3 linked regions of the Gemmatimonas sp. genome follow. The protein of the gene in region 1 interacts with the protein of each later gene in a pairwise test. Links are inferred from orthologs where the notes say so. Each region holds a gene or a part of one and is shown in the gene's direction. Other genes may lie near its edges.

Evidence for each region. Proteins that work in one complex are often made in the same cells at the same time.
Region 2: the proteins of dnaE (region 1) and dnaN interact in binary tests that used the Escherichia coli proteins (3 or more experiments, as listed by UniProt). The link is inferred for Gemmatimonas sp. from one-to-one orthologs.
Region 3: the proteins of dnaE (region 1) and dnaX interact in binary tests that used the Escherichia coli proteins (3 or more experiments, as listed by UniProt). The link is inferred for Gemmatimonas sp. from one-to-one orthologs.

Annotation. Positions count from the first base shown.
Region 1 is NZ_JANPLK010000027.1:109,634-119,739, forward strand. The notes cover bases 3,604-9,024. They hold dnaE (DNA polymerase III subunit alpha), read left to right. Parts: upstream 3,604-3,958; coding sequence 3,959-8,824; downstream 8,825-9,024. Other genes in these bases: RMP10_RS07975 (aminopeptidase), read right to left, coding at 3,604-3,937; RMP10_RS07985 (acetyl-CoA carboxylase carboxyltransferase subunit alpha), read left to right, coding at 8,855-9,024. Also shown: RMP10_RS07970 (insulinase family protein), read left to right, coding at 38-2,893; more of RMP10_RS07975, read right to left, coding at 2,906-3,603; more of RMP10_RS07985, read left to right, coding at 9,025-9,823; regulatory iron-sulfur-containing complex subunit RicT, read left to right, coding at 9,834-10,106. UniProt on the Escherichia coli protein: DNA polymerase III is a complex, multichain enzyme responsible for most of the replicative synthesis in bacteria. This DNA polymerase also exhibits 3' to 5' exonuclease activity. The alpha chain is the DNA polymerase catalytic subunit.
Region 2 is NZ_JANPLK010000002.1:200,579-205,761, forward strand. The notes cover bases 375-3,289. They hold dnaN (DNA polymerase III subunit beta), read left to right. Parts: upstream 375-1,233; coding sequence 1,234-2,346; downstream 2,347-3,289. Other genes in these bases: dnaA (chromosomal replication initiator protein DnaA), read left to right, coding at 375-1,003; RMP10_RS01590 (hypothetical protein), read right to left, coding at 2,368-3,249. Also shown: more of dnaA, read left to right, coding at 1-374; RMP10_RS01600 (helix-turn-helix domain-containing protein), read left to right, coding at 4,106-5,041; RMP10_RS01605 (transposase), read left to right, coding at 5,061-5,183. UniProt on the Escherichia coli protein: Confers DNA tethering and processivity to DNA polymerases and other proteins. Acts as a clamp, forming a ring around DNA (a reaction catalyzed by the clamp-loading complex) which diffuses in an ATP-independent manner freely and bidirectionally along dsDNA.
Region 3 is NZ_JANPLK010000001.1:34,563-39,728, forward strand. The notes cover bases 375-3,272. They hold dnaX (DNA polymerase III subunit gamma/tau), read left to right. Parts: upstream 375-842; coding sequence 843-2,702; downstream 2,703-3,272. Other genes in these bases: RMP10_RS00160 (threonine aldolase family protein), read left to right, coding at 375-610; RMP10_RS00175 (YbaB/EbfC family nucleoid-associated protein), read left to right, coding at 2,721-3,035; recR (recombination mediator RecR), read left to right, coding at 3,046-3,272. Also shown: more of RMP10_RS00160, read left to right, coding at 1-374; more of recR, read left to right, coding at 3,273-3,636; RMP10_RS00185 (roadblock/LC7 domain-containing protein), read left to right, coding at 3,990-4,478; RMP10_RS00190 (ADP-ribosylation factor-like protein), read left to right, coding at 4,492-5,166. UniProt on the Escherichia coli protein: Part of the beta sliding clamp loading complex, which hydrolyzes ATP to load the beta clamp onto primed DNA to form the DNA replication pre-initiation complex.

The DNA of each region.
Region 1 (10,106 bases):
AGTACGTTGTAGCGCACTTCACCTTGACGAGGATCCATTGAGTTTCTTCAGCAATCTATCGGTCGCCGTGCTCGCCGCGGTCATCACTGCGAGCGCTACCGTGGCCGACGCCCAACGACCCGCGATCAAGCCCGCCCCCAAGTCGCCGGTTGATTCCTTCGCGCTGCCCTCAGCATTGCCCACCGACGCCGCCGTGCGCATCGGCACGCTACCCAACGGCATTCGCTACTACATCCGACGCAATGCGAAGCCGGAACAGCGCGCCGAACTGAGACTGGTCGTCAACGCCGGTTCCATTTTGGAAGACGAGGATCAGCGCGGGCTCGCGCACTTCATCGAGCACATGGCCTTCAATGGCACGAAGTCCTTCGCGAAGAACGATATCGTGAAGTATCTCGAGTCGATCGGCGTGCGATTCGGCGCTGACTTGAACGCCTTCACGAGCTTCGACGAAACGGTGTACATCCTGCCGGTGCCGACCGACAGTGCGGGCATTCTCGAGAAGAGCTTCCGTTTCTTGGGTGATGTGGCCACCGGTATCCTGTTCGACTCCACGGAAGTGGTGGCCGAACGCGGCGTCGTGTTGTCGGAGTGGCGCAATGGTCTCGGTGCCGGGGAACGGCTTCGCGACAAGCAGTTCCCCGTGATCTTCCGCGGCTCGCGCTACGCGGAGCGGCTCCCCATCGGCAAGCCCGAGATTCTCGAGAAGGCGAACCCGGCGCCGCTCAAGCGCTTCTGGCGCGACTGGTATCGCCCCGACCTCATGGCCGTGGTGGCGGTCGGAGATGCCGATCCGAAGCAGCTCGAGTCACTGATCCGTTCCACCTTTGGCGGCATCGCGCCCCGCAAGGGGGCTCGCCCCCGCCTGATCGCGGCCGTGCCCACGCACGACTCCACGCTCATCTCGATCGCGACCGACAAGGAGCTCAGTGGCTCGTCGGTTGGCGTGCTGTGGAAGAGCAAGGGCCGCACGACACGCACGGTGGGAGATCTCCGGCGGGATCTGCTGGAGCGCCTGTACGACCAGATGCTGAACCAGCGGTTCGGCGAACTGGCGCTCAAGCCCGAGACTCCCTTCGTCGGTGCCGGCGCCGGCGGCGGTAGCTTCGTGCGCAGCAGCGAGTACTACTCGCTCGACGCGCGGGCGAAAGAAGGACAGCTGCTGGAATCGTTGCAGGCGCTGCTGACGGAGGCGGAACGCGTGCGTCGTCACGGCTTCCTCGCCACGGAACTCGAGCGGGCCAAGACCAACACGCTTCGCGGCTATGAGCGCGCGTATCAGGAGCGCGACAAGACGCCGTCGGCCGCATTTGTCGATGAGTACGTGCAAAACTTCCTGCAGGGCGAAGCGATTCCCGGCATCTCGTTCGAATACGCCGCGATGCAGCGCTTGCTGCCCACGGTCACGCTGGCCGAAGTGAATGCCCTCGGCGCGAGTCGCGTCGGCGAGGCGAATCGTGTCGTGACCGTGAGCCTACCGGAAAAGGACGGACTCAAAGTGCCGACCGATGCCGACATCCGCGCGGTGTTCGGCAAGGTCAATGCGGTCACGATCACGCCGTGGGTGGAAACGGTCATGGCCGGAGCGCTGGTGGCGAAGGCGCCGGCGGCCGGACGGGTGGTGAGCGAGAAGAAGACGGAGTCGCTCAACCTCACCGAATGGACGCTGTCGAACGGGATCAAGGTGTTCGTCAAGCCCACCGACTTCACGGCCGATCAGATCGTGATGACCGGTTGGAGTCCGGGTGGCGCCAGCCTGGTGTCCGACAAGGACGTGTTCAAGACGTCGCTGACCACGACTGTCATCGAGCGTGGTGGCGCTGGTGAGTACTCGCTCGTGGATCTGAACAAGAAGCTGACCGGCAAGGTCGCGTCGGCGTCGGCCGTGATCTCCGACCTCAGCGAAGGGGTCAGCGGCCGCGCGTCGCCGAAGGACTTGGAAACGATGATGCAGCTCACGTGGCTGCGACTCACGTCGCCGCGCGCGGACACGTCGGCCTTCAAGGCGCTCCTGCAGCAGTTCGACCAGGTGCTCAAGAACAAGGATGCGAATCCGGCCGCCGTATTCAGCGACACCGTGCAGATGACGCTGGCCGGTGGTCATCCGCGGGTACGTCCGCTGTCGGCCGAGATGCTCAAGGAGCTCACGCTCGACGAAATGCTGGCGATATACCGTGATCGCTTCGCTGATCTGGGGGATTTCACGTTCCTGTTCGTTGGCAACGTGGATCTGGCCGTGTTGAAGCCGTTGGTGGAACAGTGGCTCGCCCCGCTGCCGGCGGCCGGTCGCAAGGAGACGTTCAAGGATGTCGGCCCCAAGCTGTTCACCGGCCAGATCGACAAGACGGTACGCAAAGGCATCGCGCCGCAGAGCCAGACGGCCATCTTGATGGCCGGCGCCGCCCCGTGGAGCCGCGAGGACTCGTACTTGCTGTCGTCGGTTGGTGAAGTGCTCGAAATGCGCCTGCTGGAACGTTTGCGCGAATCACTGGGCGGCACGTACTCGGTATCGGTAAGCGCGCAGTACTCACGCCATCCGCGACAAGAGTGGCAGTTGGTGATCGGCTACGGCTCGGCGCCGGACAAGGCGGAGTCGATGTTCGCCGCCGTGAGGCAGGAGCTCGATTCCCTGCGTCGCGTGCCGCCGAGTGCAGCGGAAGTGGAACGGGTGCGCGAGCAGCAGCGCCGTGAGCTCGAAGTGGCGCGCAAACAGAACGGGTACTGGCTCAGCACCATCCGCGCGCGACTCGAGAACGGGGATGATCTCGGCACCATCGGCAACGAAGATCCGATGATCGCCGGCCTCACCGCTGAGAAGCTGGCCGCGGCGGCCAAGAAGTACCTCACGGAAGCGAACCGTGCGCGGTTCGTGCTGCTACCCGAGAGCAAGTAGCGCCACGAATGCTCAGCGATCCTTGCGACTCACAGAATCCTTGTGGGTCGCAATGATGCGCTGAATGGCCCGTTTCAAGTCACGCCCCTCGGCCACGTACACCGAATCGAAGCGATCGAGGCGCTCGGCGTACACGCGGCGCGAGAGCAGCACCGCGTTGTTCAGTTTCACCTTCTGCGACCATCCGTCGGGATAGGTGCGAAGCAGTGGGCCGATGCTGTCCACGAGTCGGATCCGCGCGCGCGCATAGACGCGGTCACGCGCCGTGATGCGCGCCGTGCTCGCCGAGTCGGGCAGCGCGGCGAAGACCTGCTCGATCTCGTTCGACGTGCGTTCCCAGAACGCGCCCAGCAACAGATCGTCGTGCCACTCGTCTTCCGCGCGACGCAGCGACGCCGAATCGCCGCGCGCCCGGAAGAAGTGTTCGACGCCGCGGCCACCCACGAAGGTGGCGAAGGACTCGTTGAAGGACACCTGCCCCTTGGCGAAGAAAGTGTTGTGCAGCAGCTCATGAATGATCGTGTTGACGAGCGTCACCGAATCCGCTTTGACGGTGGTGCTCACGAGTGGATCATTGAACCAGCCAAGCGTGCTGAAGGCCGCTGAGGGCCCGACGCTCACGTCGAAGCCCTGATCTCGCAGTGATTCCGCGGTACGTAGCGCCCCCGGGAAATCGAAGAAGCCTTTGTACGGAAAGCGCCCCACCACGGGAAACCACCAGGTTTTCCGCTCCAGCCGGTCGCGATAGGCGGCGCTGACGACGAGCACCAGCGTATCGCGGTCAAGCCGCGAGAAGGCGGTGAAGCTCTTGCGGGCCTTGAGATCGAGTGAGTCGATCGCGAAGCGACGCGCCTCCTGCACGAGACTGAGCTTCGCGCGCAACACGGGATCGGTGGCGGAGTCCGCCACCAGGCGCGCGATGGGCTGACGCCGCGACAGGATCCGCGCCTCCTCGTAGGCGGCGCGGGAGATGTAGCACCCGGTCGGGGTAATGCCGAGGACGACGGCCAGCAACACGGCGGTCGCGCCGGAGATGCGGCGCAACGATCGCCACGAGATCCGCCCATGCGGCATCCTTCGCTGCGGCATCCGACCGCGGTTGTCAATCCCGTGTTGCTGGTCGCCCTGCCCGGCTATCATTCTCGGTCCATGTCGTTCGTTCATCTGCACTGCCACTCCGAGTATTCGCTCCTCGACGGCGCGAATCGTATCGATGATCTGATCAAACGCGCACAGCATTACGAAATGCCGGCGCTGGCGATCACCGATCACGGTAACATGCATGCTGCCTGGGATTTCCAGGAGAAAGCGCGCAAGGCGGGCGTGAAGCCCATCATGGGGATGGAAGCCTACGTGGCGCCGGGTGACCGCCGCACGCGCGGACGTCCCGGGCCGGGTCAGAAGCCGTACTATCACCTGGTGCTGCTGGCCCGCGATCTCGTGGGCTACAAGAATCTGGTCAAGTTGTCGTCGTTGGGGTACACCGAAGGCTTCTACACGAAGCCGCGAATCGACCGCGAATTGCTGGCCAAGTACTCCGAGGGACTGATCGTCTCGTCGGCGTGCCTGGCCGGTGAAGTGGCCGGTCACCTCATGGAAGACCGCATGGACGCGGCGCGTGAAGCCGCCGCGTGGTATGCCGAGCTGTTCAAGGACCGCTACTACCTCGAAGTCCAGGCGCACACCAGCGAGGGCCAGGCGAAGCTCAACGCCAAGATCCTGTCGCTGGGCGACGAGCTGGGGCTGCCCGTCATTGCCACGAACGACGCGCACTTCCTGAAGCACGAAGATCACGACGCGCACGACGTGCTGCTGTGCATCGGCCTCGGCAAGGATCGCAACGACCGCGATCGCATGAAGTACGACGACGGGTTGTACTTCAAACCGCCCAACGAGATCCGCCCGTTCTTCCCGGGCCGCGAAGATGTGCTCACGAACACGCTGGCGATCGCCGATTCGGTGGACGTGCAGTTTGCGAAGCAGTACTACGTGCCGTCGTTCCCGCTGCCGCCCGGCGTCGAGACCGAGAACGAGTACCTCGTGCGACTCTCCACCGATGGCGCGAAGGAACGCTACGGCGATCCGCTGCCGGTGCACGTGCAGGAGCGCCTGGACTACGAGCTCGGGGTCATCACCAAGACCGGCTATGCCGGCTACTTCCTGATCACCGCCGACTTCATCAAGGCGGCGCGCGACCGCGGCATTCCGGTGGGGCCCGGTCGTGGCTCGGCGGCCGGCTCGCTCGTGGCGTATGCGACGCGCATCACCGACGTCTGCCCGCTTGAGTTCGACCTGCTCTTCGAACGCTTTCTGAATCCCGAACGCGTCTCGATGCCCGACGTCGACGTCGACTTCTGTTTCGAGCGACGCGGCGAAGTCATCGAGTATGTGCGGCAGAAGTACGGTAAGGATTCGGTCGGACAGATCGTCACGTTCGGAACGATGAAGTCGCGGGCGGCGGTGAAGGACGTCGGGCGGACGCTCGGCTTCACCCCCGGCGAAACCGACGCGCTGGCGAAGCTGATTCCGAACGCGCCGAACTTTTCGCTGACGGTGAAGGAAGCGATCGAGCAAGTGCCGGAGGTGAAGGCGTTCTACCAGAACGAGCCTCGCTACAAGCAATTGCTGGATTTCGCGATTTCGCTGGAAGGCCTCTCGCGTCACACCGGCGTGCATGCGGCCGGTGTGGTGATCGCGCCGGGCCCGCTGGACGAGTTCGTCCCGGTCTGCACGCAGGCGTCAAAAGGCTCCGGCGCCGGCGACGACGAGCGGGTGATCGTGACGCAGTACGACATGAACGCGCTGGAAAAGGCGGGCATGCTCAAGATGGACTTCTTGGGGCTCACCACGCTGACGGTGATCAGCGACACGCTGGCCAGCATCAAGCAGCGCAGTGGCGTGTCGGTGGTGCTCGAAGAGCGCGGCTTCACCGACGAGAAAACGTATCAGTTGCTGCGCGCCGGCCGCACCGGCGGCGTGTTTCAGTTCGAATCGCCGCTCGCCACCGACGTGCTCAAGCGCATGCGTTGCGACCGATTCGACGACTTGGTCGCGTCGAACGCGCTGCTGCGCCCGGGTCCGCTCGACGCCGGCATGCACAACGTGTACATCCGGCGGAAGCGTGGCGAAGAGCCCACGGTGTACGCGCTGCCCGAGCTGGAGCCGATTCTCTCGAACACGTACGGCGTCATCACCTATCAGGAACAGGTGATGCGCTTGGCGCAGGTGTTGGCGGGCATCTCGCTGGCCGAAGCGGACGTGCTGCGAAAGGCCGTGGGCAAGAAAGATTCCGAGCTGATCAAGAAGGAGCTCGGGAAGTTCGTGACCAAGGCCGTCGCGAAGGGCTACGATCCGAAGATCATCGATGAGCTCTCGGGCCAGATCGAGACGTTCGGGCGTTATGGATTTAACAAGTGTCTGGTCGGTGACACGGAAATCTACGACGCGTCAACCGGACGTGTGGTGCGTATCGCTGATCTTTACGAAAAACGAGACGTGCTGGGAAGCGTCGCGACGTGCGATGTCAACACGCTTCGCCTCGATCACGGACGCGTGATCGATGTCATGGACAACGGCATTAAGGCGGTGTTCCGACTGCGCACGGAGTCGGGCCGTGAGATCGTCGCCACCGGCAATCATCCGCTGCTGCAGATCGACGGGTGGCGCAATCTCGAGTCGATTGTGGTGGGTGAGCACATCGCCGTGCCACGTGCATTGCCTTCGGGACCACGGACATCGTGGGAGCGTCATGAGGTGATTGCGCTGGGTCACCTCCTCGCTGAAGGGAATCTGGGGCATCCCAGTGGCGTGTACTACTACAATCAGGACGAAGCAGCGGTCACGGATTTTATCTCGGCCGCAGAGGGCTTTTCCAATGTCCGCTGCACGCGCACCACGCATAAAGGAACCGCATCCGTCTACACCGGTCGAATCGACCGGAAGTTACCAAACGGGATTTTCGAATGGGCCCGCGGCCTTGAGCTGCTGGGTAAGACGGCGACGCACAAGGAAGTACCGGCGAGCGCTTTCACCCTGTGCGACGAACAGCTAGGGCTGCTGCTGGGGCGCATGTGGGATGGAGACGGACACGTCAACCCACGCGACGCGACGGCGTACTACGCGACCTCGTCGAAGCGACTGGCTCAGCAGGTGCAGCATCTGCTCCTCCGCCTGGGGATCCTTGGTCGCGTTCGCTCCGTCATCTTCCCCTACCGTGGCGGTGAGCGCATCGGCTATCAGGTGTTCGTGACGGGCGTTGAGAATCTGCGCCCCTTCGCCGAACGCGTGGCTTGTCATCTCGTTGCGCCAGCAAAGCGTGCCGCGATAGCCGCCATGCCGTTGACGGCTGTACCCGCTTCCTCCAAGGATCTGGTACCCGTTAGCGCCGTACGCGCTCTGGCGCGAGCCGCCAAGGATCGGCGTGGCGACCGGTGGTCCGACGTGGAGCGTGGTGCAGATGTGTCATCACGCGACCTGTATCCGACCGGGACCAACCCCAACAATATCGGCTTCACGCGCGGCGTGGTGAATCGCCTCGCGGCGTACTTCGGCGACGCCGAGCTGGATCGACTCGGGTCGAACGACGTGCTGTGGGATCGGGTGATAGCAATCGAACCTGCGGGCGAGCAGCGCACGTACGACCTCGAAATTGCCGAGACGCACAATTTCGTGGCGAACGATGTCATCGTTCACAATAGCCACAGCGTCGCCTACTCCGTCGTCGCGTACCACACGGCCTTCCTGAAAGCGCATCACCCGGCCGAGTTCATGGCCGCGTTGTTGTCGTCGAACATCGGGAAGACCGAAGAAGTCATCAAGTACATCGCCGAAGCGCGCGAAATGCAGATCGAAGTGCTCGCGCCCGACGTCAACGAGTCGGGGTGGCGCTTCACGGTCGTGGGCGACAAGCGGGTGCGTTTCGGGCTGGGCGCCATCCGGAACGTGGGCCGCGGGGCGATCGACTCGCTGATCGCGGCACGGAATGAAGGGCCGTTCACGTCACTATACGATCTCTGCTCGCGGGTCGATCTGCGCGTGTGTAACAAGCGGGTGTTCGAAGCGCTGATTGCGGCGGGCGCGTGCGACGGGTTGGGCGGCCACCGGGCGCAGCTGCTGGCGGCGCTCGATCACGCCATCAACGAGGCGTCGCTTCGTCAGGAAGAGGCGGCCAAAGGTCAGGTGTCGCTGTTCGGCGACCTGCTCGGCGATGCGGACGACGCGCCGGGCTCGAATAGCGCGGGATCGCCTCCGCCGCTCCCATCAGTCCCGGTGTGGAGTGAAAGCGAGCGGCTCACCCGAGAGAAGGAGCTGCTGGGCTTCTACATTTCCGGCCATCCGCTGGAGCCCTACCGAACAGAGTGCGAACTCTTCGCCAGCAGCACCGTGGCACAGCTCGGCAACTGGACGGGAGATGCGGTCACGATTGGTGTAGTCATCACGGCAATCAAGAAGCAGATTTCCAAACGGTCGGGCGCTGAGTTCGCCCGGTTGACAGTTGAGGATTTTTCCGGATCTTCCGAAGTGCTGGTCTTCCCGGAGGCGTGGGCGGTCATCGCCGAACGTGTCCGGCCCGATGTACCGCTCCTGCTCAAGGGCGGTTATTCGCGGAAGGATCAGGGCGTCGAGAATGCCACGTTCATCGTCGACACGGTCACACGCTTCGCGGAAGTGCGGGCCAACGGTGAGCTGGCGGTTGCAATCGACCTGAGTCGGGAGCTGGATCTGGCTCCCGGCGTGATGGACGACGTGCGGGCGAGTGTCGAGGCACACGAAGGCTCGGCTCCGCTCGAACTGCGGTGGGACGATGGAACCGGGCGCACCATTCGCTTTCGGTCGAAATCCCTTACCGTGGCCGCGTCGCCCGCCATCTTATCCGATCTTCGCGCGCTGCTCGGCGCTGATCGTGTGCGCCTCGTGCGCGCCGGCAGCTAACGAGCGCGGCGTCCCTTTTCCAGGATTGTCATGGCTGCTGCCCCGGTTCTCGAGTTCGAGCGTCCTCTGGCGGAGCTCGAAAAGCAGATCGAGGAGCTGAAGCGACTCGCGTCCGAGAGTTCGCTCAACGTCACGCAAGAGTTGGAGCCGCTGCAGAAGAAGCTCAGCGAGCTGCGTGTCGAGATTTATCAGAAGCTGACGCCGTTGCAGCGCGTGCAGGTGGCTCGCATTTCGCGCCGTCCCTTCACGTCGGACTACATCCGGCTCGCCTTCACCGATTTCCTCGAGTTGCACGGCGATCGGCTGTTCCGCGAAGACGCGGCGATCCTCGCGGGCTGGGCCCGTCTCGAGGGTGAGACCGTGATGCTGATCGGACACGAGCGCGGCCGCGATACCAAGGAGAATCTGCGCCGCAACTTCGGCATGCCCCATCCCGAGGGGTACCGGAAGGCGCTGCGGCTCATGAAGCTGGCCGAGAAGTTCCAGGTGCCGGTGCTCACCTTCATCGACACGCCGGGGGCGTGGCCGGGGTTGGGTGCCGAGGAGCGCGGACAGAGCGAAGCGATCGCCCGCAACCTGCTCGAGATGAGCAATCTGCAGGTGCCGATCATCGCCACCGTGATCGGCGAAGGCGGCTCCGGCGGTGCGCTGGCGCTCGGCGTCGCCGATCGTGTGCTGATGCTCGAGAATTCCGTGTACTCCACGATCTCCGTGGAAGGTTGCGCGGCCATTCTCTGGAAAGACGGCAAAAGCCCGGAGATGCGCGAGAAGGCGGCTACCGCCCTTCGCGTGACGGCCCCCGATCTGATCGAGCTACGGGTGATCGACGAGATCGTACCCGAGCCGGTCGGCGGCGCTCACTCGGACCACGCCACGACCGCCAACAACCTTCGAGACAGCCTGGTGCGGAACCTCGAAGAGCTGCGCCGCCTGAAGCCGGACAAGCTCGTGCGTCGCCGACGTGAGAAGTTCCTGCGCATGGGACAGTTCACCGAGTAGCTTTCACGCCGTGGCGCATCTGATCGAAGTCGCGTTCCGCGGCAACCGGAAGGAATTCTTCAGCTGGACAGGCGAGACGGCACCCCCACTCAAGGCGGGGGTGATCGTCGAGGCTGACCGTGGTGAGGATTTTGGTCGTGTGCACTCCACCGGTGAGCTGGCCGAGGTCCGTTGCAACGGCTGCGCACACGGTTGCGGCACCAATCCGCCGCCGCGGGCGGCGCTTCGGCTCGCCACGAAAGCTGATGAACAGCTCGACCGCGAGTTGACCGCGGAGAATGAA
Region 2 (5,183 bases), on another replicon or contig:
ACAAGCCGCCGCGCAAGCGCCGGGCAAGGTCTACAACCCGCTCTTCATCTATGGAGAGACGGGGCTCGGCAAAACGCACCTCATGCAGGGTATCGCCCACGAGCTGCTCAAACGCACCCCCACGCTGCGACTCGCCTTCGTCGGGACCGAGCAGTTCACGAATGAGTTCGTCAACGCGATCCAGACCGGACAGATGGGCGATTTCCGTCGCCGCTTCCGGGAAATTGATCTGCTGCTGGTCGACGACGTCCAGTTTCTGAAAGGGAAGGAATCCACGCAGGAGGAATTCTTCCACACCTTCAACGCCATCTATGAGGCCGGTCGTCAGATCGTCCTCACCTCCGACCGGCCCCCCAAGGAGATCCCGGGACTCGAGTCCCGCCTCGTCTCCCGCTTCGAGTGGGGCATGGTGGCCAATGTCGATTCCCCCGATCTCGAGCACCGGATCGCGATTCTGCGAAAGAAGGCGAGCCTCGATCACCTCGAGCTCACCATCCCCGACGAGGTCATTGAGTTCATCGCCCAGCATGTGAAGTCGTCGGTGCGTGAGCTGGAAGGGTCGATCATCAAGCTCCTGGCCTATGCCTCGCTCAAGCACCGCGAGATCTCCATCGAGCTCGCCCGCGAAGCACTCCGCGACAAACTCAAAAGCGCCACGACATCGGATTTTCCCGATATCCCGCCCACGACGATCACGGTGGCCACCATTCAGCAGGTGGTCTCGCGCGAGTGGGGCGTTACCCCCGACGGGCTTCGCTCGAAAACCCGTACCAAGCAGCTCACGACCCCGCGCCAGGTCGCGATGTACCTCTGTCGGGAGCTGCTGGCGCTCCAGCTGGTCGAAATCGGCAACGCCTTCGGCGGACGCGATCACTCCACCGTGATCCATTCGCTCGATCGGGTGGCCGAGGATATGGGGGGAGAGCCCGGTTTTGCCGACCGGGTGTTGAAAGTCCGGGGCATGTTGGAAACTCTCCGATCCACTGGACAACTCGGGACCTGAGTCCCCAGTCGTCCACATCGCCGCGCATCTTTCCCCCCAGTCGTGGGCCCCGATGTGCAGCAATGCGGAGAAAAAGCACTACTCGACATGGAATGCACATGATGCGGCATGGCGGAAGTGCTTTGGCACATGTAGCTTGCGGCGTTTGTAGACAAGCCCACACGCCCTGCTGCTACTACCAGTTTTATCTCTAAGACTCTTTTTAACAGCAGTCCTTCCACACAACGGGCATGCGCTTCACGATCTCGCGCGAGAAACTCCAAGAAGGACTCGCGGCGGTAACCGCCGCCGTACCGGCCAAGACCACTTTGCCGGTCCTGTCGAACCTGCTCGTCGAAACCACCGAGCGCGGGATTCGTTTCTCCGCGACCGACCTCGACATCGCCGTCAGCACGGAAGTCAGTGCCGATGTCGAAACGCCGGGGGCGATCACGATTCCCGCCAAGAAGCTGAGTGAGATCGCGCGCGAGCTGCCGCCGTCTCCCGTGAAAGTTTCGGCCAGCGGCGAACAGCGTGTCACCATCGAATGCGGACGATCCAAGTTCAAGCTGCTTGGCCTGCCGCGCGATGAGTTTCCGACGTTCCCCACCGTGCGCTTCAATGATTCGTGGCGCGTGAAGTCGGGTGAACTGCAGAAGCTCATTTCGCATGTCGCGTTCGCGGTGAGCACCGAAGAGTCACGACCCATTCTCAATGGCGTGCTCTGGGAGTTGCGCGAAGATCGCATGCGCATGGTGGCCACCAATGGTCACCGTTTGTCGAAGATGGAACTGCCGGTGGAATCGAGCAGTGCGCCGCCGGGTGATTTGATCGTGCCGCCCAAGGCGCTCGAGCAGATCAAGCGTCTCTTCCCAGCTGAGGAAGAACTCGAAATTGCACGTGGTGAAAACCATCTCGGTTTCCGTTCGCCGTTCACACAGGTGTTCACGCGCCTGGTCGAAGGCCCGTATCCGAATTACGAACAGGTCATTCCGAAGGACAACGATCGCTTCTGTCTGTGCGACAAGGCGGCGCTCACCAGTGCGCTCAAGCGCATGAGCGTGATCGCGTCCGACCAGACGCACCGCATCAAGATGTCGTTCAACACCGGTATGCTGAAGTTCAGCGTGACCACGCCGGACCTGGGCGAAGCCTCTGATGAACTGCCGGTGAACTACAACGGCGACCAGCTCGATATCGGCTTCAACGCCACGTATCTGCTGGAGATCCTGCGCTACATGCCCACCGAGCAGGTGCGGCTCACGTTCAAGGCGCCGGAGCGTGCGGCCACGATCGAGCCCGAAGGCTGGGATGATCCGGCCAAGTATCTCTGCCTGGTGATGCCGCTGCGCTTGATGGACTGATCAGCGCCACGCGGTCACCGTTCAGCGTTGTCGTTCCGCCCGGATCTCCACGCGTTGCAGCACTTGCTGTGATCGTGGTGCTCCGGGCGGAATGCGTTCCACGACCTGCATGGTGAGCGTGCTCGTGCCCTGCAGCGTTTCCAAAATGCCGGTAGCCGCGGCGATCTCCACGCGCTGTGAACCGGTGCCGGTGCCAACGAGTTCGAAGGCGCGAAAGGCGGTTCCGCCTTTGCCTTCCAGTGTCGTACTGATCTCACGATTCAGCACCAATGTCTCGCGCGACAGTTTGGCCAGCGTGGAGCGCGTGGTCGTGTAGACCGTGAGTGGCACGCCGTTGCGACACACCAACGTGACGGTGCTGTCGCGCCACTGATCGCCTTCCGCCACGCCGTCGGGAATGCGCACCAGTAGTTCACGCGCCAGCTGCATCGCACTCACTTCGGGGCGGTCGCATTCGTTGGCCAATGGCGGACGCGTCACGATGCGCAGATTGGTGCTGTCGATGAGGGCATCGATTTGCAGCAGCGATGGTCGCACCGGGGCCGCGGCCGCGGCGGCCAGTTGCTTGGCGCTCTCGGCGATGCTGCTGCGCACGGTGAACGAATCCACTTGGCCCGATCCGCGCAGCGCACCGTTCGCGGTGCGATCGAAGGACATGGACACCAACGCCCGGGTGTCGATGCGCTGTTCGTCCGACACGCCAGCCGGCATCGCGGCGCCGCTGACCTTCAAGCGGGTAACGGCCGAGACCGTCCAGTTCGTGCGCGGTTGCGTGCGCGGTAGGAGCACGCGGTTGCTGGCGACGGGCGCCACCGCTGTGGGCGCAGCCACCACCGGGCTCGGTGCGGGCGACGGCGTGGGCGATGCCGGTGCGCAGGCCAGCAGCATCAAAGGGCCAGCCACGCACCATGTCGCGGTACGAGCGGCCAAAGCGGCAAGGGAAGTCATCTGTTCGATACCACGTGCCACTCCACTGGAAACTCCGTGAGGGGTCCCGAGATCTCATGGAAAGTCGCCGGCCTATAAGCCGGGTTCTGTCAGTGCTGACATACGCGAGCGTACACCAACACCGGACGGTCATTCCTCTCGGCGTGCAGTCACCCACACGCTCCAGCAGCCTACCCGCGACTCGACGTCTTGCGACGTCCTTGCGAGACGGGTCATCTCTCGCCGCTTATTTGGCCTTGCTCCGACTGGGGTTTACCGAGCCACCTTCGTTACCGAAGGCGCGGTGGGCTCTTACCCCACCCTTTCACCCTTACCGCCACATCGGTTACCCGATACGACGGCGGTTTGCTTTCTGTTGCACTGTCCGTCGCACGAAGCTCACGCCGCATGCGCCCAGGCGTTACCTGGCAGTCTACCCTGTGGAGCCCGGACTTTCCTCGGTGCTTGAGCTTGCGCCCAAACATCGCGACCATCCGGCCGGCGACCAATCCATGAGATAGAGAAATATAGCTGGACCACCGATACGCCCGAAGCGTAATGCGGTTCCATTGCCAAGGAATACATCCTATCGCCACACAGTGACGGCACGATGACGACACCACGGTAGCCTATCGTCGTGATCGGCCCGCTGCGCTCGCAGCCCCCGGCCCCCCACACGGACCCTCCGGTAAGTGAGGCGCGTATGGCATCCCCGTTGAGATCGTCGCTGGCAGCGTCGTCGACATCGCAGGCTCGTACCACGGTCTACCCGATGGCGCCGGTGAAGTCTACGACTGCGCCAGGTGCGGACGACGCGCCCTCGCGATCTATCGTGACGTTTCTCACACCAGCCGAGCGGCAGCGCGTTGATGCGTTGGGGCAGGGGAGTTACACGACCGTGCATCGCGAAAGCTTCGACGACATGCTGCGCGATCTACGTACGCAGCCGGTGTCGGCCATTATCGTGTCCGTGTCGCGCTATCAGCAGCATCACGGCGCGCAGGTGGCGCGCATGGTTCGGGAGTTTCCGCGCGTGCCGGCGGTGGCCTTGCTCACCGGCAATGAAGCGCGCACCACCCAATCGTTGCTCGCGTTGGGGCAACAGGGAGTGCAGACGCTGGTGGACGCGCGTGATCCGGCCGGATGGCGTGATCTGCGACAGTTCGTGAATCGCGAAGTGTCGACCACCATCGAGGCGGTGGCCATCCGTCGTATTCGCGCCGATCTCACCGGCGCCAACGACGATTGTCTGCGCTTCTTCGATGAGCTCTTTCTTGCGCCGCGTTCACTCACCACGGTACGTCAGTTGGCGCGGCGGTTAGGTGTGGTGCCCACCACCTTCATGAGCCGGTTCTTTCGCGCCGGCATTCCAGCGCCCAAGAAATATCTCGCGACGGCGCGGTTGGTGCGCGCGGCGCGACTGCTGGAGAATCCGGGCTACAGCCTCACGCAGGTCGCGTTCCTGCTCGAATACTCGTCACCGCAGAGTTTCTCGCGGCATGTGATGCATTCCTTGCAATGTGGGGCGGCCGAGTTTCGCAGGACACACACGGGCGAGGCGATGCTCGAGCACATGCGCCAGCGACTTATTCTACCCTATCAGCAACAACTCATCGGGTTCGTGCCGGTCGAGGTCACGCCGCAATGGATTTCGCGCCCCGCGCTGGTGCCGGCGGGGGAGTCGGCACTCCCGTCCGCGCACCCGCGCGTGACTGCGTCGGCGTGGCCGCCGCCAACGCCGCAAACTCCGCCGTGCGTGTCGTCGTGACCGGGCTCTAGAGTGTACAATGCAGAAGGCGAAGTTCACGGACGCGCAGATCGACGAAATTCCACGTCAGGTGGAAGCCGGTATCGCTGTAGCCGAGCTGCCGCGAACGCACGGCATAAAGGCGGGTGGTCTCAATCGGTGA
Region 3 (5,166 bases), on another replicon or contig:
TGGGGCTGGTGGCGTCGTGACGACGCGCGACGAATTGCACGCCCTCACCTCGGTCGCGCGCCGCTTCCACCTCGCGGTGCACCTCGACGGCGCACGCCTGTGGAACGCGGCCGCCGCCACCGGGACAGCACTCGCCGACTTCGCCGCCTGTGCCGACACCGTCATGGTGTCGTTCTCCAAAGGACTTGGCGCCCCGGTCGGGGCGTGCCTTGCCGGTCCGGCTGACCTCATCACGCGTGCCCATCGCGCCCGAAAACGCTTTGGTGGCGGCATGCGTCAGAGCGGCATCCTCGCGGCCGGCGCGCTGTACGGGCTCGAGCACCATCTCGACCGGTTGGCTGAGGACCATGAATCGGCGAAATATCTCGCGCATCTCGTCGACGGCGCCGGCGGGGCCAAGGTCGTTATGCCGGACACCAACATCGTCATGATCGACTTGCCCAGCCCCCGCGCCGATCAGGTTATCGCGCAGGCGGCCGCGCTCGGCGTGCGGATCTACAAGTGGCACGACACGAGGGTGCGCGCGGTGACCCACCTCGATGCGCCGATCGGGCTCATCGCCGAGCACGGACCGAAGATCGCGCAGGCGCTCTCGGAGGCCTTGGCGTAGCGGCGCTTCGTAGATAACAAAAAAGCGCACGGGAGGTCCGCTCTTTCGAGCGAATCCTCCCGTGCGCAGTGCTCCGGGCCTGACGAAGCGACGCCAGACTCCACGTGCCGCTGCTACCTTCGGGGTCCTGACGGATTTGGCGGGCTGTCGCCCTCCGGGACCCGGAGCAACTGGAAGTTAACCAGCCGCGGGGTGAAGTGGTACCCGCTCCTCCGCCGTGTAGATTGGACGCATGTCGCTCGCTCTCGCCCGCAAATACCGCCCCCGGAACTTCGCGACCGTGGCGGTACAGTCACATGTCGCCAACACGCTGAAGGGTGCCATCGCCAGTGGGCGAGTCGCGCACGGCTATTTGCTGTGCGGTCCCCGGGGGACCGGCAAGACCACGCTGGCCCGGGTGCTGGCCATGGCGCTCAACTGTGAGGAGCTCGCCGATGCCCGACGGATGAGCGGGACGGCCGCCGCCACTGAGTTCAGCGAAGCGATGGCCGCCGCCGGTGAACCGTGCGGCCGCTGCACCAGCTGTCAGCGTATCTGGAGTGGCAGCGCGTCGCTCGACGTCGTGGAAATCGACGCCGCGTCGAATGGTGGTGTGGCCGATGCCCGCGAACTGCGCGAACGTGCCATGTATGCGCCATCCGGTGATGACCGCTACAAGGTCTACATCATCGACGAAGCGCACATGCTGTCCCGCGATGCGTGGAACGCGCTGCTCAAGGTGCTCGAGGAACCGCCCCCGCGCGTGGTGTTTGTGTTCGCCACGACCGAAGCGCAGAAGGTGCTTCCGACGGTGATCTCGCGACTGCAGCGTTTCGATCTGAAGCGCATCGGCCCGGCCGAGATCCGTGAACGGCTGGCCGCGGTGCTCACCGAAGAGGGGGTGCGTTTCGAGCCCGATGCCTTGGGCATGATCGCCGGCGCGGCAGATGGTGGCCTGCGCGATGCGTTGTCGCTCACCGATCAGGTGCTGTCGCTCGGAGAGACGGCCGAGGTCACGGCGGAGCGCGTGCGCACGGCGTTGGGGCTCGTGCCCGAAGAGGAGTACCTGTTGCTGCTCGACATCATTGCCCAGCGTCGGGCCGTTGATGTGTTCGGCGCGGTGCAGCGACAGGCGGACGGCGGGGTTGATCTCATGCTGTTGCTGGCCGGCATCGGCCGCATGTTGCGGGCGCAACTCACGATCGCGCTCGGGGGCGTGCCGCCCGAGCTTTCGGAGCGCATGCGCGTGGCGCTCAACGAGCGAAAGGGACAAGTCTCCGCCGGCGACCTGTTGCGCATGCTGCACGCCCTGCTCGAGATCGAGCCGATGTATCGGCGCAGTGGCCAGCCGCAGCTGTTGCTCGAAACGTTGCTCGTCCGCTTCGCCTTGCTCGATCGCACGGTGGAACTCGAAGAGGTGATCAAGGGCTTCGGCGCCGGTGGTCACGACGATCCACCGCCGCGTCGTGTCGCGCATGAGCCGCGCGTCGCCTCGGCGCATGCGATCCCGCCCACGCCGCCGCCGGCCGTTGCGCCCGCGATCCCACAGGCGCCGCCGGCGTTTGTGGCATCGCCCTTGGTGGCGCCGCCGCGCTCGGCCACGCAGCAGGTGGCGGAAGCCGCCGCCGCGGTGCAAATGGCCGAGCAGCGCCCAACGCCGAAGGCCGCCGCCTCGGTACCACGGGTCGGCCCGCCGCCCTCGGTTGAGCAGCTCAAGGCGCGCTGGCAGAGTGTGAGTGACGCCATCAAAACGGCGGGACGCGGCATGCTGGCACAAGCCGTCGCGCGGTTGGTCCCCGCCTCCGTCTCGGCTCACGGCAGCGTAGCGCTCACCTACGATCCGGCCGACGATACCTTCGCCCGCGCCGCCGACGGCGCCCGCCCGGATATTCTCGCCGCGCTCCAAGCGTGCTTTGACGGTGTCACCGGGGTAACAGTGGTGTCCTCCGTGCATGCCGGCGCCCAGGCGCAGGCCCAGTCCCGCGCACCTCGCGATACGACGATACGATTGACCGCCCACGACGTGCAGCAGCAACGCACCGAGCAGCTCTCGTCGAAAGACCCGCTGCTCGAAGCCGCCGTGCGCGCCCTCGACCTCGAATTACTCGACTAACGCTTTTAAGGAACAGTCATGGATTTGTTCAAGATGATGGGCCAGTTCAAGGACATGCAGTCGCGCATGCAGACCATGCAGGACGAGATGTCGCAGCGCACCTTCTCGGCCCTGGCCGGCGGCGGCATGGTGGCGGCCGATGTGGACGGCAAGATGCAGCTCAAGCGCATCAAGCTCGATCCGACGGTCGTGAACGGCCATGACATCGAGATGCTCGAAGATCTCATTGTCGTCGCCGTCGCGGAGGCGCAGAAGAAGGCGGCCGAAGCCATGCAGATGGAGCTCAGTAAAGTCACCGGCGGCATCGATCTGCCGTTCAAGCTGCCGTTTTGATCGCCCCCCGTTGAGCGTCATCGACGATCTCACGAGTGAGCTGGCGCGGCTCCCCGGTATCGGCCGGAAGACCGCGCTCCGTCTCACCTATCACCTGCTGCGGCAGCCACACTCGCAGAGTCGTCGGCTCGCCGAGGCGCTCGTGCAGCTCACCGAGCGGGTGCGGGCCTGCGACCGGTGCCACAACCTCACCGAGTCGCCGCTGTGCGCACTCTGTGCCGATCCGCGGCGCGACCCGGCCATCGTCTGCGTGGTCGAGGAAGCGTCCGACATCGCCTCGATCGAGCGGGCGGGCGAGTTTCGCGGACTCTATCACGTGCTGGGTGGGCGCCTGTCGCCCCTGGATGGCGTCGGGCCTGACGATCTGGCCATCGGCGACCTCCTCGCCCGGATCGAACCCGAAGGGGTCAAGGAGGTCATTCTGGCTACGAATCCATCGCTCGAAGGCGAAGCGACCGCATTGTACGTCCAACGGCAGCTGCTGCCACGAGGTGTGCGTATTACCCGTATCGCCCGCGGTCTGCCCGTCGGCGGCGATCTCGAATATGCCGATGGCGTGACGATCGCTCAGGCCCTGTCCGCCCGTCGGGAGATGCTCTGATGCGGCGCCAGGACGCGAGGTGGAGCCTGGTCGGCATGCTCGCCACCGGGCTCGTGACCGGACTTGCCGTTGGCCTCATGGGCTGGAGCGCGCACCAGCATCGGCACCGTCGGTCCCTCTTTCACCCAGACGCCACGAGCCGTCTGGCGGCGCTCGGTTACCTTCGGGCGCATCCAAGCGTTGATAGTGCGCGGCTCCTTCGTGACTATCTGCAGTGGGAACCGCTTCCGTTGCTGCGTCGCAAGGCCCGAGGGGTTCTGCGGCGCACGGAACGGCTATTACGTTCGTAATGGACCCGCATGCCGGCCACGTGACGCTGGCCTGCGGAACCTGATCCCTTCGACCCACCGTTCATGTCTGTCGGCGCCGCCACCTGGTCGTTCACCGAGGACGACTTCGGGGCCATCACCATTACGCTGCAGCGGTTCCTCTACGACGCAAAGGCGCGTTGCGCCCTCCTCGTGGACCGGAGCGGACAGCTGGTCGCCACGGTCGGCGAGCCGCCAAACTTCGACGCGACCGCCTTCGCGACGCTTACGGCGGCCGATTTCAGTGCCAACGACCAGTTGGCGCGGCTGATCGGCGAAAGCGACTTCAACGTCCTGTTCCATCAGGGCGAGAAGGAGTCGATGTATCTCGCCGATATCGCACGACGCGTCATCCTCGTCGTGCTCTTCGACAATCGCACCACGCTCGGTCTCGTCCGGCTGCGTATGAAGTCGGCCGTCGACGAGCTCACGAAGACGTTCGAAGGCGTCTTCTCCCGCGGCGGGTCCGCATCCACGCCGCCGCCGGGATTCCTGGCCGGCGCCGAGGATGAGATCGATCGGCTTTTTCAGTAAGGGGCCGTAATCGATGTCGATGATCAACTATGCGTCCCGAGAGATCAACTGCAAGATCGTGTTTTACGGTCCGGGGCTCGGTGGGAAGACGACCAATCTCGAGTATGTCTATGGCAAGGTGTCGCCGAATACCCGCGGCAAGCTGATCTCGCTGGCCACGGAAACCGAACGCACCCTGTTTTTTGATTTCCTGCCGGTCGATCTGGGCACGATTCGCGGCTTCCGGACGCGATTTCATTTGTACACCGTGCCCGGTCAGGTCTATTACAATGCCAGCCGCAAGCTCATCTTGAAGGGCGTGGATGGTGTGGTGTTCGTGGCCGACTCACAGGTGGAGCGCGCCGAGGCCAACCTCGAGTCCATGCAGAACCTGTATGACAACATGGCGGCGTATGGCTACGATCTTACGCGCATGCCGTTCGTGATTCAGTACAACAAGCGTGATCTGCCGAATGCGGCGCCGCTCGCGGAGCTGCAGGCCATGCTCAATCCAGGCTGGGAAGTGACCGACCCGACGCGCATGCGCGCAGTGGCGGATCCCTTCAAGCCGGGCGAGCTTCTGGTTAGCCAGTTGCCGACCGGTGAGTGGGTGGAGCGCGTTCCGACCTTCGAAGCCGTCGCCGTCACGGGCGACGGCGTGTTCGACACCCTGAAAGCCGTTTCCAAGCTGGTGCTCAAAACGCTCGCA